DNA from 3 places in the Nonomuraea helvata genome. Region 3 is predicted to be linked to each of the others. Evidence: riboswitches for the same ligand, from Rfam matches in the RefSeq annotation. Region 3 holds a riboswitch; each other region holds the start of a gene.

Region 1 (5,244 bases), on a different contig from region 3:
TATGCCGTCTTCGGCCTCATCGTGCCGCTGGTCGGCATGATCATGGCCGGCGTCCAGGGGCGGATGGACGAGATCTGGATCATCGTCTCGATGGTCCTCACCGCTGCCGCGGCGCTGCTGCTCGCCACGCAGATCTACCCGCGCCAGCGTCAGGCGCTCGCCGACCCCGGCGACGGCGACTCCGCACGGCTGCGCCAGCTGAGCATGGTCTCCGGCTTCTACAACCTGGCGTGGGCGATCGTCGTGGTCCTGATGATCGTACGGCCCGGCTCCGGCGCGGGGGCGTGAGCCCGATGCGCCTCCTGCGGATCGCCGCGCGGCCTGCTCGCTCAGCGCGCCCTGCGCGCGCAGCAAGGCTGAGGGCGGGGTGTCACTTGCGGGGACGGATCGCCGCCCGTACGGCGGTGTAGATGACGAGCCAGAGCACCGCCAGGAAGACCAGGTACTGGATGATTTCGGGGAGACCGATGTTCATGCTCGCAGCGTAGGCGGCCACGATTGAGGAACTGTTGAGGATCGGTTGGCAGGAGCCGGCACCCCGGCGGCTCGCCGGCGAATCCTTTTGCGGTGTGGGGGCCTCTTATGGAGTGATGACCACGCTGACAAGGAGATGGGGTATGGGTGACGTCGTGATCCCGGCTGCGCGTCGGGCGCTTTTCACGACCTTGCACCGGTGGCAAGGGCGCGGACGTGGCTGACCGCTCGTGGGCGAGCGCGCAGCTCATCGAGGCCGCGCAGGCCGGTGATCGCGAGTCGATCACCGCGGTCATCCATGGCGCCCATGCGCATGTGCGCCGCTTCGCGGAGCATCTCTGCGCGTCCCCACAGGACGCCGAAGACGCCGCACAGGAAGCGTTGATCATTCTCTACCGGAAGATCGGCTCGCTGCGCGCCACTGGGGCGCTGGCGTCGTGGATGTTCAGAATCGTCCGGAACGAGTGCCTGCGCCGCGGGCGGCTGCTGTTCGACCGCGACGAGGAGGCCGGTGCCGGTCTGATGACCTCGGCCGAGGACGAGGCCATCCGGCGCCTGGAAGCCGAACTCGTCGCGCAGGCGATCAGGGAGTTGCCAGAGGTTCAGCGCAGAGTGTTGATCATGCGGGATGTGCTCGGCTACCCGGGCCGGAGGGTCGCGGAGGTCCTCGGCCTGAGCAACGCCGCCATGAAATCCCAGCTGCACCGGGCTCGCACCCGGCTCCGGCTCAGCCTGGGCGACATGACCGGCCCCGCCGGGGGCCCGCATGACTCCGAAGCCGCCGGCGCCTGACCTGAGCCGACGCATTTCCACGATCCCGAGATTGAAGGGGAAGTTCCGCCATGCTCGAAACCGGATCGCCCGCACCCGACGTGGTGCTGGAGGACACCGACGGCCAGGCTGTGCGCCTGTCCGACCATCGCGGCGATCATGCCGTGCTCATCTACTTCATGCGGTCGACGTCGTGCCCGGTCTGCAACGGGCACGTCCAGGATCTCATCCGGTGCCGCGACGAGCTCGCGGCTGACGGCGCCCAGGTGTTCGTCGCGGTTCCCGAGGACCGCCAGGAAGCGGCCGCGTGGAAGGCCAGGCGCCGGGTACCGCTCCCCGTCCTCACAGGGCGCCGGGGCACCCCGCACGAGATGATCGGCCTGAGCAGGAAGGTCTTCGGCTCGCTGCAGCAGTCGGGCAGCATCCTCATCGATTCCCAGGGCGTCATCCGCCACGCTCACGGCGCCACCATGCCCACCGGCGGCTACGACAAGAACGGGATCATGGCCGCTGTGCGGGGTCTCCGCGCCGGCAGAAGCGGCTGACCGCGAGCCGGCCGCCCACCGACGGGCTCCGGCGCGTAAGGTGCCCGAATGATCGAGATACCGGAGGGGTTCGCCCGGAGCACCGTCGAGCGGGAAGGAGAGCCCGGGGCGGCGTGGCTCGCCGAGTTGCCGGCGATCGTGGAGGAGCTGCTGGCGCGCTGGGGATGCGTGCCGGACGGTGCGGTCATGCACGGGGGCGTCGGGGTCGTCGTCCCGGTGCGACGGCGGGGCGGCGCGTGACGGTCGCCGGGCGGATCAACCTCCGGCTGGCCGTCCCCGCGCCACCCGGCCTGCCCCGGCTGCGGGAGCAGGCGGACGCCTGGGAGCGGCGGCTACGCCAGGATGCCGAGGATCTGCCGCGCACGCTGCCACCGCATGCTGGACGTCTTCGCCGAGGCGGCGGAGATCGATCGGGAACGCGTCCGGCGCTGGGCCCAGTTCCATGCCGTCCAGGCTGCGTTCTGGGGTCGCCGCCACGGATTCCGCATCGCGCGCAGCGGGCCACGACTGGACTGGCTCGCCGAATTCGCTGACCGCCTGGCGGAGTCGCTCACGGAACGCCCGATCGGCCCCAAAGTCTAGAAAGGACAAAGACCAGGTAGTCAATCATTCATATTACGGGGGTTTCGCGCGAATATCCGCCGGTGCTGCTTGCACCTTTACATGCCATTCGAATACTTTCGTGCTACTTAGGCGTATCTGCGGCAGAACCAGACGCCGCATGGCGCCTTCCGCATTGCCCAGACCGCGCTTCACCTGCGCGAACGACGTCGCGTAGATATGGCGCGGCCGCCGAATCCGCGAGCTCGCGGAACCGGGGACCCGCAGTTTCTCTGGGGTGAATCGGCGCGCTTCCGTACGGGGCGCCCATAGGGCACTTCCACGCCCGAACCCGTCAGCTAACCCGGTAGGCGGCATGGAAGCAAGGAGCAATCCGCCCTATGGTGAAGAACATCTTCACGGGTGCCCCGCAGACCGGAAACCTTTCCCGCTTCGCCCTGTGCATGAGCGTCGCCGTGGGCGCGGGCCTCGCCGGTACGCCGACCTTCGCGGTCCATCACCGGCCCGACACGCGAACGTCGCAATGGGGCACCCTTCAGAAGTCTCCCGGCCAGGTGACCGCGCAGGAAGTGATCAGAATCGCCGAGTCCCAGATCGGCGTGGCCGAGAACGCCGCAGGCGGCGGAACCCCGTTCCAGAGCTGGTACATGTCATCGCCCCGGGCGGCGGAGACCGTGGCCCGCGACGGCGGCACGCCGCAGTCCTACGCCAACGCGCCGTGGTGCGCCATGTTCGTCGCCTGGGTCGGTGAGAAGGCCGGCGCCCGGCCGACCGTCGGCTGGGACGCCTACACCGTCACCTGGGCCAAGTGGTTCGAGGCCAACAGGCGCTGGGGCGCCGTCCCCAGGCCCGGTGCCGTGGTCTTCTTCGCCTGGCAGACGAAGAGCATCAGCGGCATCGAGCACATGGGCCTGGTCAAGCAGGACAACAGGAACGGCACGATCACCACGATCGAGGGCAACACGGACGACGGCCGGGTGGAGGTGCGGATCCGGCCCACGTCCCAGGTCGTGGGCTACGGCTATCCCCAGTACAAGCCCTGACGGACCCGGCCGCCCTGGCCTGCTAGGGGCGGACCGCGCCGAGGAGGCGGGTACGCCAGTAGTCGTCGAGGTCGACGACCTTGATGACGTCCCCGGTCTGGGGCGCGTGGACCATCTTGCCGTTGCCGGCGTACATGCCCATGTGTCCCAGGCCCTTGCTGAAGAGCAGGTCTCCGGGCTGCAGCCGGTCGAGCGGGACGCGGCGGGCGGCTCCCCAGCCCCACTGCGTCCAGGTGGTGCGGGGCAGCTCGACGCCCGCCCGGCGCCAGGCGGCCTGGGTCAGGCCGGAGCAGTCGTACGAGCCCGGCCCGGTGCCGCCGTACCGGTACGGCTTGCCCACCTGGGCGAAGGCGAACTGCAGCGCTAAGCGGGCGTTGCCGGAGGCCGGGCCGGTGTACTCGATGCCGGGGCTGTTGGGGTCGCCGGTGTTGAAGGCGCCCAGCCGGCGCAGGAGCTTGGTCTGCTCCTTGACCAGCTTGTCGACCTTCGCCTTCTCGTCGCCCACCTGGTCGCGCGCGCTGTCGGCCTCCGCCAGGAGGAGCTTGGCGTCGTTGCGGCGATCGCGCAGCTCCTTGGTGGCCGCGTCGTAGGCCCGGATCTTCGCCGCCCTGGCCTCGGCGATCTGCTGGAGTGAGGCCATGCTGCCCAGCAGCGCCTCCGGGTCGCCCTGGCCGATGAGCCGGCCCCAGGCCGGGTACGGGCCCGACTGGTAGTCGTTGACCGCCGCCGTGACGAGGTCCCGCCGGAGGGCGTCGGCCCGGGCGTCCTTGCGGCTGAGCTCGGCGTTGAGTGCGCCGTACTTCTTCTTGGCGCTCTTGTACGTCTCCGCGGCCTGGTTGTACTTCTCGACCAGCTGGTCGGCCTGCTCGTTGAGCTTCACCAGCTTGGCCCTGGCCTTGGCGGGCGACGGCTCGGCGAGGGCGGCGCCCGGGGTGGCGACCGATGCGGCCAGTGTCAAGGCTGCGGCTGATGCTGTCCGCCAGAGCCACGTCGGCACGGCCACTACGATGCCTCCTCGTAAATCTTCTAACTTGAGGCGACATAGTACAGAACGTCGACGGGCTCATCAGCCGGTTCGTGGCAGCTGCTCTGGAGCGGAGGCGCGGCCGGCAGGACCGAGCGCTACGACGCCCGTTCGTAGGAGGTGAGCGGACGGACAGCCGGGGCGGGGATCGCCGCCGTCACGATCTGCGCCCGCTCGGCGGGTACACCTGGAGCGCCGCCTCCAGAGCGCTCGCCTCCTCGGGGGTGAGCCGCTCAAGGAAGTGCACCAGGGTGGCCGCCCGGTTGCCGCTCCTGGCGAGGGAGTCGCGCATCACGTCGGCGGTGTAGGCCTCCTTGGACGACACCGCTTCGTAGATGTAGGCCCGGCCGACGGGCTTGCGCTTGAGCAGGCCCTTGGTGTGGAGCTTGTCCATCACGGTCATCACCGTGGTGTAGGCCAGGGGGCGCTCCTTCTGGAGATGCTCCAGGACGTCCCTGACCGAGGCGGGCTGCTTGATGGCCCACATGCGATCCATGATCGTGGACTCGAGCTCTCCCAGGCCACGCACCATCTGACGCCCTCTCTGCTGCGGTCGACGCAATGCTACCGTCGATCGTAGATGCGACTTTCCCGTCAGGACGGGGCGTCCGGGCGGTCCTTGGGGAGGAGTCACTGATGACGTCCGACAAGCGCACCGACCGCCTGCGCCGCTACTGGGACAGGCACGCGCACTCGTACGACCAGCAGATGAGCTTCTTCGACCGGCACTTCTTCGGCGACACCCGCGCCTGGATCTGCTCCCAGGCCACCGACGACGTCCTCGAAGTGGCCGTCGGCACCGGGCTCAACCTCCCGCACTACCCAG
Region 2 (5,244 bases), on a different contig from region 3:
ACATGTCAATCTTCACATGTGAATACTGACATGAAGTCTCGTGGCAACGGGCTCGTCCTGCTCGCCGTGCTCGGCGGGATGTTCCTGGCGATGCTCGACCAGACGATCGTCGGCACGGCCCTGCCGCGCATCACCAGCGAGCTGGGCGGCAGCACGCTCTACGTCTGGGTGGTGACGGCGTACCTGCTCACCTCGACGGTGACGGTGCCGCTCTACGGCCGGCTTTCCGACCAGCACGGGAGGAAGCCGCTGCTGCTGGTCGGGATGGTGGTGTTCGTGGCGGGCTCGGCATTGTGCGGGGCGGCCCAGGACATGGCGCAGCTCATCGGCTTCCGCGCGCTCCAGGGCCTCGGCGCGGGCGCGCTGCTGCCGCTGTCGATGGCGTTGGTGATGGACATGTTCCCTCCGGGGCCGGGCAGGAGCGGCGCCCGCGTGCAGGGCGCGCTCGGCGGCGTGATGGGGCTGACGTACCTGGCGGGGCCGTTCCTCGGCGGGCTGTTCACCGACCACGCGAGCTGGCGGTGGTCCTTCTACGTGAACGTGCCGCTCGGTCTCGCGCTGATCGCCATCGTCGTGCTCCGCCTGCCGCACCGGCCGGGCACCGGAGGCGGGCGTCCCGACTACGCGGGCATCGCGGTCTTCACCGTGGCCATCAGCGCGCTGCTGCTGGGACTGACGGAGAAGGGCCTGGACCGGCACACCTGGACCGACGCCGCCGTGGCCGGGCCGATCGCGCTCGCGCTCGCGCTGCTCGCGGTGTTCGTGCTGGTCGAGAGGCGGGCGGCCAGCCCGATCATGCCCATGCACCTGTTCGGCAACCGTACTTACACGCTCGTGAACGTCACGTCGTTCTGCACGGCCTTCTGCATGTACGCGGGAGTCGTGTTCCTGCCGCGTTACTTCCAGGAGTCCCTGGGCGTCAGTGCCACCGAGTCCGGGCTGAGGATCTACCCGATGACGCTGGCGATGGTCGTGGGCAGCGCCCTCATGGGGGCGCTCATGTCCAGGACCAGGGTCTACAAGCCGTGGCTGGTCGTGTCGCCGTTCCTGCTGGTCGCGGGCACCCTGCTCTGCGTCAACCTGACCGCGCACACCGGCGGGGCGCTCCTGGCGGGCTGGATGCTGCTGATCGGGCTGGGCATGGGCCCGATGCTGTCCGGGCTGACCGTGGCCGCGCAGCAGTCGGTCGAGCCGCAGTACATCGGCACCGCCTCGGCGAACCTGACCTTCTTCCGCCAGATCGGCGGCTCCGTCGCGCTGGCTGTCGGCGGCACCCTCTACGGCTCCACCGTCGCCGCGGACGCGCCCGTGCACGGCCTGGCCGCCGCGCACGCCTCCGCCGCGGCCGTGGTCATCCCGTCGCTGGGCGTGGCGGGTGCGGTGATCGCGCTGGTGGCGCTGGTGGCGATGCCGGGCAGGCGGCTGGAGGTCCCGGCAGTCCCGCAGAGCAGGGTGGAAGCCGGTTTCGCGTCATAAGCGGGCCCATGCGAAGCTGTGAGTGTCCCCAACACCATGGAGGTCCTCATGGCGGATACACCGGAGCAGGAAGTCAGCGAGACTCCCGAGGACGAGTTGAAGCGCAAGTTCCGCGAGGCGCTGGAGCGCAAGCGTAACCAGCAGGCGGGCTCGGGCGCGGGTGGCAGGGGCGGTGACTCGTCGAAGATCCACGGGTCGCACGGTCCGGCTGCGAGTAAAAGATCGTTCAGGCGCAAGAGCGGCGGCTGAGACTGGTCAATTTCAGGGGGTACGGCAGCGCCGTGCCCCCTTTTTTCTATGTCGGGGTAGGTAGATCTTCTGCCCGATTCATGACGAAGTGTTTGCGTATGTCCGGAATGCGTGGTTAGAGTGTTGGCCAATTCACAGCCGGTGGCGTGGACCTCATCCAGGAGGAACAGCCGGCTGGCGCCGAATCCCGAATGCTCGGGAACCGGGGACCCACCGCAATTGGGGTGAATCCGACCGTGTGTCGGTAGGGCATCTCCACGCCCGAACCCGCCAGCTAACCCGGTAGGCGAGATGGAGAGGACATGTTAACGACTTGGACGATCGCGTCGAACCCTCGGACAGCGTGATAGTCGCCGCCTCCTGAGCGGCCCCTTCCCCAGGCTCCTTCCGCGCTCTGCGTAGCTTTCCCCCTTGCCAGGTGCTTTGCCCTGCTACGCCCTTTTTCGAGTGAGCGCAACCTCCCCTGCCCCCGTCGCGAAGGACTTTACTTTTCATGTCTGCATGTCTTGGCCTGCGTTCACTCGCTCTGATCACCGCCTCCACGGTAGGCGCGCTGACCATCGCCGGCACCGCGGCTCACGCCGATCCGAACACTGAGGACAGGGTTCTGCTCAAGGGCTCGACCACGGCTTCGTACTTCTGGGACGACTCCTCCGGCAGGGCCGGTGACACCGGTCTGCCCGCCAGCGGCAAGCCCATGCAGAAGGGCCTGGCCGCCAGCCCGAGCTGGCCGCTCATGACCGAGGGTTACGCGATCTACAAGGGCAAGAAGCTGCCCTTCTTCGTCGGCGACCGTGGCCCGGGCGCGCCCTCCAGCAGCGGGGTCATGCTGGACCTGGACGCCAAGACGTTCGCGGAGCTCACCGGCGGCACCTTCAACTCCGACACGCTGGGCGTCGACGGCATCGGTGGCGAGGGCCACATCAAGGTCGACTACGTCATCACCAAGTGGGGCAAGGGGCCCGGCAAGAAGAACTACCCGGTCGCGTTCTCGACCGGCGCCTGGGCCGAGCAGGACGACAACCCGGCCGAGCCGCCCGCGCCCGAGCCCGCGGCCGCTCAGGACGTGCCCGCACCACCGGTCTCGAAGACCGCGGCCGCCATCGTGGCCGGCGCCGTGGCCGTGGCGGGCGGCAGCCTGGCGCTCACCAGCGACCGCGTCCGGAGCCTCATCAAGCTCTGACCTTTACGGGCTGCTACCAGAATGTCATTCTGGTCGTCGTGACCACCCGTGTAGCCGCGAACGGCATCGACATCGCCTACGAGAGCTTCGGTTCGCCCGAGGGCCGTCCCCTGCTCCTCATCATGGGGCTCGGCGCGCAGCTCATCCACTGGGACGAAGGGCTCTGCGAGCTGCTGGCAGAGCAGGGACATCACGTCGTACGGTTCGACAACCGCGACGCGGGCCTGTCCACCCACTTCCATGACGAGGGCGTTCCTGCGCTGGGGGCGCCCTCGCCGTACCTGCTGGACGACCTGGCCGACGACGCGGCGGGGCTCATGGACGCCCTCGGCTGGCCCGCCGCGCACGTGGCCGGCGCCTCGATGGGCGGCATGATCGCCCAGGCCCTGGCCATCCGCCACCCCGAGCGGGTGCTCACCCTGACCTCGATCATGTCCACGCCCGGCCCCTCGGTGGCCCCGCCGACGGAGGCCGCACTCGCCGCCCTCATGGCCAGGCCGCCCGCCGGTCGCGAAGCGGTGCTGGCCCACGCGCTGCGGACCTGGTCGGTTCTCGGCTCGCCCGGGTTCGACCTGGACCACGAGAGGATCAGTGAGCTGGCCGGGCTGGCGTACGACCGCTGCTTCGACCCCGAGGGCACGGCCAGGCAGCTCGCCGCGATCATGGCCTCGCCCGACCGCACGGAGCTGCTCGCGGGCGTACGGGTGCCCACGTTGGTGGTGCACGGGGAGGCCGACCAGCTCATCCCGGTCGCCGCCGCCCACGCCACGGCCGCGGCCATCCCCGGCGCCCGTCTGGTGACCTACCCGGGCATGGGCCACGACCTGCCGCGCCCGCTCTGGCCGTCCTTCGTGGACGAGATCACCAAGCTCACCGCCACCTGACCCCCGCTCTCCGTCGCGACGGGGGCTAGCCGAAGTGGGCGCGGGTCTCGGCGAACGCCTGGTCCGTGCCCTCGAGCGCCTTGGCCACGTCCGCCTCCGTGTGCGCGGCCGACATGAACCAGTTGTGCCATGGGTGCAGGTAGACCCCGTGCCGCAGGCAGGCGTCGCTCCAGTGCATCGCGACGGAGAGATCGGCGTCCCCGTCGAAGCTGAGCCACGGGATCGTCACCGGCCCCGTCTGGTTCACCACGAACCCGTGGGACTTGGCCTGCGCGAACAGCCCCTCGCGGAGCTGCGTGCCGGCCCGCTCCATGGCCCCGATGCCGTTCTCGTCGCGCAGGGTCTCGATGGTCGCCTTGGCCGCCGCCATCGCGACCGCCGAGAACCAGAACGAGCCCGTGGAGTACAGCGTCTGAGCAGGTCCGCGCAGCGCGTCCGTGCCGGTGACGGCCGCGATCGGGTAGCCGTTGGCCATGGCCTTCGACCAGGCCGTCAGGTCAGGGCGTACGCCATAGGGCTCCCAGGAGCCGCGCAGGTCGATCCTGAACCCCGCCCGCACGTCGTCGATCACCAGCGCCGCACCGAGCCGGTCGGCCAGGGCCCGGGCGCCGCGCGCGAAGGCGGGCTCCACCAGTTCCTGGTCCTCGAACGAGTCGTGCTTGAACGGCGTCACGATGATCGCCGCCACGTCCCCCTCCACGCTCGCCGCCGCGGCCTCCAGCGACTCGAGGGAGTTGTACGTGAACTCCACCAGATCCGCCCGCTCGTTGGGCGTCGTGCCCGACACGGACGGTGTGCACCAGGGGTCCGCCCCGTGGTAGGCCCCGTGCGCCATCAGCACCTTGGTCCGGCCGGTGGCGGCCCGCGCGACCATGAGGGCCTGGGTGGTGGCGTCGGTGCCGTTCTTGGAGAACATCGCCCAGTCGGCGCTGGGCACGGTGTCCACGAGCAGCTCGGCCAGCTCCACCATGACCGGGCCGGGGCCGTTGAGGCAGTCGCCGAGCGCGGCCTGCCTGGCGGCGGCCTCCTCCACGCGCGGGTGCCGGTGCCCGAGCACGATCGGGCCCCAGCTGCACATGAAGTCGATGTACTCGCGCCCGTCCACGTCCCACTGGCGGCAGCCCTCGCCGCGTTCGAAGAACTGCGGGAAGCCCGGGGCGAAGAGGGCGGCGTTGAGGTGCCCGTACATGCCGCCGGGGACGACCTTCAAGGCCCGTTGGCGGAGTTCTGCGTCGGTCATCCGAGGATCCTTAGAGTCGAGTCGAGGTCGGTGAGGCCGGCGTCCGAGCCGAGCCCCGTGGCGACGCGGGCGGCGGCGGCCGTGCCCCAGCGGGCCGCGGTCAGCACGTCCTGGCCGTGCAGGAGCCCTGTCAGGAATCCGGCGCAGTACGCGTCGCCGCAGCCGGTCGTGTCCGAGACGTCCGTCTTGAGGGCGGGCACCGGCTCCGTCCC
Region 3 (5,244 bases):
CCCGCCAGCACCGGGTGGACCCGCTGCTGACGGAGAAGTGGGACCTGATCGGCTTCGGCACGGAGCTGGGCACGGCCTACTCGGAGCTGGTCGACCCGATCGAACAGCGCCGCCGCCTGACGGAGCAGTCCCTCCTGGCCGCCGGCGGCGACCTGGAGGCCATGCAGCTGGACGAGGACTTCCTGCAGGCCCTGGAGTACGCCATGCCGCCCACGGGGGGTGTGGGTGTGGGGATCGACCGTATGATCATGGCCTTCACCGGCAGGAACATCCGCGAGACCATCCTGTTCCCGCTGGTCAAGCCCACCCACTGATCTGCCCTCGGCCCCCCGGCGCGTCCACGCTGCGGGGGCGCCGGGTCGGCGGGCCACGGTGCGACGGTGCTCGGCGCTTGAGCGCGACGCCCAGCCACGCTCCAGCGCCGCTCCGAAGGTGTCGGTGGGTCAGGGGATGAGGACGAGGCGGCCGCGGAGGCCGCCGGCGACAATGCGGGCGTGGGCGTCGGCGACCTTCTCCAAGGGGTACGTGTCCGCCACCCGCAACGTCAGCCGCCCGGCCTCCACCAGCCGCACCACCTCCGCGAGCTGGTCCGCGTCGGACCGGAAGAACACCGTGGCGACGTCGGTCCCGCGCAGCGCCACCGGTGCGACACCAGCGGAGAGCGCGATGAAGACCCCGCCGTCCCGCACCGCGTCCAGGGCCGCCAGCCCGAGCACGGCCGCGTCCACGACGGCGTCCACACCCCCGGGGACAAGCGCACGTACGGAGGAGGCCACGTCCTCGCCGCGCGGCACGAACCACTCGGCTCCCAGCCTCCGCACCAGCTCCTTGTCACCGGCCCCCGCGACGGCCACCACCCGGGCGCCGCGCAGGGCGGCCAGCTCGACCAGGTAGCCCCCGACGGCCCCGGCGGCTCCCGTGACGAGCAGCGTACGGCCGGGTCCGACGCCCGCGCGGTCGAGCGACTGCCAGGCCGTGAGCGCGTTGAGCGGGATCGTGGCCGCCTCCGCCGCCGTGCAGCCGCGCGGGGCCAGAGCCACCGCCGAGGCGTCGACCACCACGTACTCGGCCTGCGCCTTCACCGGCAGTTCCAGGCGCGCCACGAGCGCGATGACATCGTCTCCCACATGGAACGAGGCCCCGTCGCCCACCTGGTCGACGGTCCCGGCAGCCTCGAAGCCGAGCCCGTACGAGTCCAGCTTGCGGGCCACGCCGTAGTCCGCGAGCGTCCCCGCCGCCACGGCGAGGTCGAACAGGTTCACCCCGGCCGCCGCGACCTTGATCCGCACCTGTCCGGGCCCTGCGGTGGGCACCGGCACCTCCACCAGCAGGGGAGCGCCGGAGCCGCCGATGAGTGCACGCATGTTGTTCGTCATGCCGGCAAGCGTAGGAAGAGTTACTCTCTTCTGGTAAGTAGGCACCTGGAAGTGCGTAACCCACCCACAAGAAGGATCGGACAGAGTGGTCACGAAGACGGCGGCGGAGCGGCGCGACGAGGCCAGGCAGGCCTTCGACGCGTACTTCTCCGAATGCCCCTCCAGGAAGCTCCTCGACCGCCTCAGCGACAAATGGGTCACCCTCGTGCTCAGCGCGCTGGCGGCCGGCCCGCGCCGCTACAGCCACCTGGCCAGGCGCATCGCCGGCGTCAGCCAGAAGATGCTCACCCAGACCCTGCGCGGCCTCGAACGCGACGGCCTGGTCTCGCGCACGCTCACCCCCTCCGTGCCGGTACGGGTGGACTACGCGCTCACTCCGCTGGGCGAGAGCCTGATGCCGCTGGTGGCCGCGATCAAGAGCTGGGCCGAAACGCACATCGGCGACGTCGAGGCGGCCAGGGAACGCTACGACGTCGACAATGCCTGATCCCTCACGGGATGTGGTCGCGAAACTACCTTCTGGCTCGCCTGCTTTCCGATAGGAGGGCTGTTGTAAGCATCGGGTCAAGGTCGCCGGTGACGGTGCCGTTCCACCCGCTCGGCCACCCGAGCGCAAGCATGATCGCCATGGCGGGCACCGGGTACGCGCACGCGGAAACGAGGCCCTTTGGCGCGCGCGGTGACGCGGCAAGCGCGGCGACGGCCGACAGGTGACCCGCGGGCCCATCGGAGCATGCGTCTCCGAATGATCCGGTCCGCCGATCCGGCCGGTCATTCCGATGGCCTGACCTGGATATCCCTATAAGAAGAGAATCACCGTACAAAGCGAGCGATTGGTAGTTCGGCGGGCGGGTGGAAGATCACACATCGGGCGCTCAGCCGGCAATGCCCGGCTTATGGATCACACCGAAACTCCGCCCCGAACGGAGCGAAATGGGGAACGTCCGAAGGCCTCATTGATGGCGGCTGGGAAGCCCGAAGAGATCACTCATCGGCTACCGGGAGTCCTAACATATCGCGAGTGCGTCATATATAACTGATCATGTCAATACTGCCCGTCAAGTGCGGCGATTGTCATGCTTGACGACCTTTCCGCGATGCGTTTACCGTCTGCGAGGAGCGGCTTTGGCCCATCTGTGAGGTCCAAGTTCTGCTGTTGGGGGGAGGGCTCCCGATGGATGTGCTCACTGAAGACGTTGAGCTGAGCCATGCTGATTTGGCGCTGCTGGCGGAGCTGGCCAAGGGAGTCACGGTCGATCGGGTTGGGCGACGTCTGGATATCAGCGGACGCACGGTACGCCGGAGATTACGGTGCATCTGCGACCGCATCGGCGTGGCCACGGCGATCGAGGCCGTGGCCTGGGCCGCGCGCCGCCAGCTGATCTAGCGTCGGGGGGTGGGGCTCAGTCGGCGATGCGCACCGCGCCGGCGAAGGGCCGCCTGGCGATCGACGCGATCCGTACGACATCACCCGTCTGCGGGGCGTGCACCATCATGCCGCCGCCGATGTAGATGCCCACGTGGTGCAGGTCGCCGTAGAAGAACACCAGGTCGCCCGGGCGTAGCTCCGAACGCGAGATGTGCTTGCCCGCGGTCCACTGGTCGCCCGTGTAGTGCGGCAGCGAGATGCCAACCCGCTGGTACGCCGCCATGACGAGCCCGGAGCAGTCGTACGAGCTCGGACCTTCGGCGCCCCAGACGTACGGCTTGAGCTGCTGCGTGAGCGCCCACCGTGCGGCCTCCGCCGCCTTGCCGGCGCCCGCGATGGGCAGGTTGACGCGCACGGCGCGCGTGCCGGGCTGCCCCGCCTCGCCGAGTGCCCGCTTGAACAGGCTGCTCTCGACCTTGGTCACCAGCTTGGTGATCTTGTCGCGCTTCGTGTCGAGGTCGTCGACGATCTTCTGGACCTCGGCGATGCGCTCCTTGGCGTCCGCCTGGGCGTGGGCGGCCGTCTCCATGGCCTTGGAGAGCTGGTTGATCTCCTCGCCCTGCTCCTGCTCCAGCGCGTACGAGGTCGCGGCGCGGTTGAGGAATTCCTCGGGATCCGTGGAGGTCGCGAACTGCAGGGTCTTGGTGAAGCCGCCCGTGATGTAGGCGTTCTGGGCGAGCAGGACGGCCTTCGCGCGCTTGGCGGCCAGGTCCGACTCGCTGGTCGTCAGCGTCTTCTGCGCGGTCTCGGAGACCTTCTTGGCCGTCTTGAGCTTCTCCCGCTGGCCGTTGTACTGCTCGGTCAGCGTCTCGATCTGGGTGTGCAGCTTCTCGGCCTGGGAGGCGAGCTCCTTCAGCGAGGGCTTGGGGTCCGCGGACGCCGAACCGACAGGGATGGCGAACAGCAGTGCGGCGACTGTGAGACTCACCACACCGACGTGGCGCGGCCGCCGTGGCCGTTCCGGAGGGCGGGCGTGCTTGCCCGCCGGCTTCCCCCCACCGTTGCGCGTGCGCTTCACCTACCAGCTCCTCTCATAGAGCGCCTACCGGGTTAGCTGACGGGTTCGGGCCGGAGCAGCCCTACCGAGAGACTCGGACTCACCCCTGTGATGGCGCCGCAGGTCGCCACCGGTGGATCCCCGGCTCCCCTTGCGGGAATTGAGCGTGTCTCCCGCACGACATACGGGGGACATTGTCGCTGGACATTAATGCACTCCGGGTTCCTGCTCAACCAGAACTGCCAAGTCTGTAGAGGTTTCACAACCGAAGGGTCACAAGGGGATCTCGTGATCACCTGGGCAGAAGAGACCTTATGCCCCCTATGTCCATGCTTCTGCACAAACCCTGAGCGGGCTCGGCTCCGTGCTCGTCCGGCCACGAGATGTAACAGGATGGGCCGAGACGTGGGAGTTAGGGCCGAGCCGTAATGAGATCTGTACTCTGGAGAACCATGGAGCAGGTGGCCGAGCTGACAGCGCCCGAGACCGCGGTGGTGGTCCGGCGCGCCCGCACGCCCGACGTGCGCACCGTCAGGCGTCTCGTGGACACCTACGCGGGCGCGGGGCCGCGGCTCCTGGAGAAGGCCACCGTGACGCTGTACGAGGACGTACAGGAGTTCTGGGTGGCCGAGCGGGGCGGGCAGGTCGTCGGCTGCGGCGCGCTCCACGTGCTCTGGGAGGACCTCGCAGAGGTCCGCACGGTGGCCGTGGATCCCGAGTGCCGGGGGATGGGCGTCGGCCACCGGATCGTCTCCGCATTGATCCAGCAGGCCAAAGATCTTGGTCTGCGACGTGTATTTTGTCTCACTTTTGAGGTCGACTTCTTCGCGAGGCTCGGATTCCGCCCGATCCAGGGCACACCGGTCTCACCCGAGGTCTACGCCGAACTGCTGGCCTCGTACGACGAGGGTGTGGCGGAGTTCCTCGACCTGGAACACGTCAAGCCCAACACCCTGGGCAACACCCGCATGCTGCTCCATCTGACATCGGGTGACGTTGATCTTGACCAGATGGAAAGGTGATTGTTGATACCTATGTCGATACGTTGGGCAGCACAGGCATGTGTCCTGACACGTGCCACATGCGCACTCGAAGCGAGGTGACACGGTGAGCACCGGACAGCCGCCGTATCCGCAGGACGAATCCGGCGACAACCCCGCCGGCAATCCCGAATACGGACAACAGAACGCGGGTCGCCGCCCAGGCGAGCCCGACCCCGACGTGACTGTGGTCGGCTACCGGGCGGACGATGCCTACGGTCAGCAGCCCCAGTACCCCCAGCAGGGCTACGGCCAGCAAGGCTATGGCCAGCAGCCCCAGTACGGTCAGCAGCAGTACGGGCAGCAGCCTCAGTACGGCCAGCAGCCCCAGTACGGTCAGCAACAGCAGTCGCAGCCCGGCTACGGCCAGCAGCCTCCCTCGGGCCAGCAGGGCTATGGCCA

The links. Region 3 has a riboswitch for cyclic di-AMP ahead of ABD830_RS43765 (C40 family peptidase). Riboswitches for the same ligand answer to the same signal wherever they lie in the genome.
Region 1: linked by a shared signal. The riboswitch ahead of ABD830_RS03915 (CHAP domain-containing protein) and the one ahead of ABD830_RS43765 (C40 family peptidase) in region 3 are both predicted to bind cyclic di-AMP.
Region 2: linked by a shared signal. The riboswitch ahead of ABD830_RS23475 (hypothetical protein) and the one ahead of ABD830_RS43765 (C40 family peptidase) in region 3 are both predicted to bind cyclic di-AMP.

Annotation. Positions count from the first base shown of each region.
Region 1 is NZ_BAAAXV010000001.1:879,202-884,445, reverse strand. It holds gene ABD830_RS03940 (hypothetical protein) at 1-288, shown strand, start outside; gene ABD830_RS03935 (RNA polymerase sigma factor) at 691-1,266, shown strand; gene ABD830_RS03930 (peroxiredoxin family protein) at 1,317-1,790, shown strand; gene ABD830_RS03925 (hypothetical protein) at 1,839-2,030, shown strand; gene ABD830_RS03920 (hypothetical protein) at 2,166-2,372, shown strand; cyclic di-AMP (ydaO/yuaA leader) riboswitch at 2,571-2,719, shown strand; gene ABD830_RS03915 (CHAP domain-containing protein) at 2,732-3,394, shown strand; gene ABD830_RS03910 (C40 family peptidase) at 3,417-4,352, opposite strand; gene ABD830_RS03905 (BlaI/MecI/CopY family transcriptional regulator) at 4,576-4,950, opposite strand; gene ABD830_RS03900 (class I SAM-dependent methyltransferase) at 5,055-5,244, shown strand, end outside.
Region 2 is NZ_BAAAXV010000005.1:888,940-894,183, reverse strand. It holds gene ABD830_RS23485 (MDR family MFS transporter) at 31-1,476, shown strand; gene ABD830_RS23480 (DUF5302 domain-containing protein) at 1,525-1,725, shown strand; cyclic di-AMP (ydaO/yuaA leader) riboswitch at 1,894-2,029, shown strand; gene ABD830_RS23475 (hypothetical protein) at 2,219-2,908, shown strand; gene ABD830_RS23470 (alpha/beta fold hydrolase) at 2,947-3,792, shown strand; gene ABD830_RS23465 (aminotransferase class III-fold pyridoxal phosphate-dependent enzyme) at 3,818-5,032, opposite strand; gene ABD830_RS23460 (carbohydrate kinase family protein) at 5,029-5,244, opposite strand, start outside.
Region 3 is NZ_BAAAXV010000009.1:2,225,086-2,230,329, forward strand. It holds gene lysX (bifunctional lysylphosphatidylglycerol synthetase/lysine--tRNA ligase LysX) at 1-314, shown strand, start outside; gene ABD830_RS43750 (NADP-dependent oxidoreductase) at 444-1,376, opposite strand; gene ABD830_RS43755 (winged helix-turn-helix transcriptional regulator) at 1,462-1,863, shown strand; gene ABD830_RS43760 (LuxR C-terminal-related transcriptional regulator) at 2,551-2,763, shown strand; gene ABD830_RS43765 (C40 family peptidase) at 2,780-3,733, opposite strand; cyclic di-AMP (ydaO/yuaA leader) riboswitch at 3,829-3,979, opposite strand; gene ABD830_RS43770 (amino-acid N-acetyltransferase) at 4,255-4,824, shown strand; gene ABD830_RS43775 (RDD family protein) at 4,910-5,244, shown strand, end outside.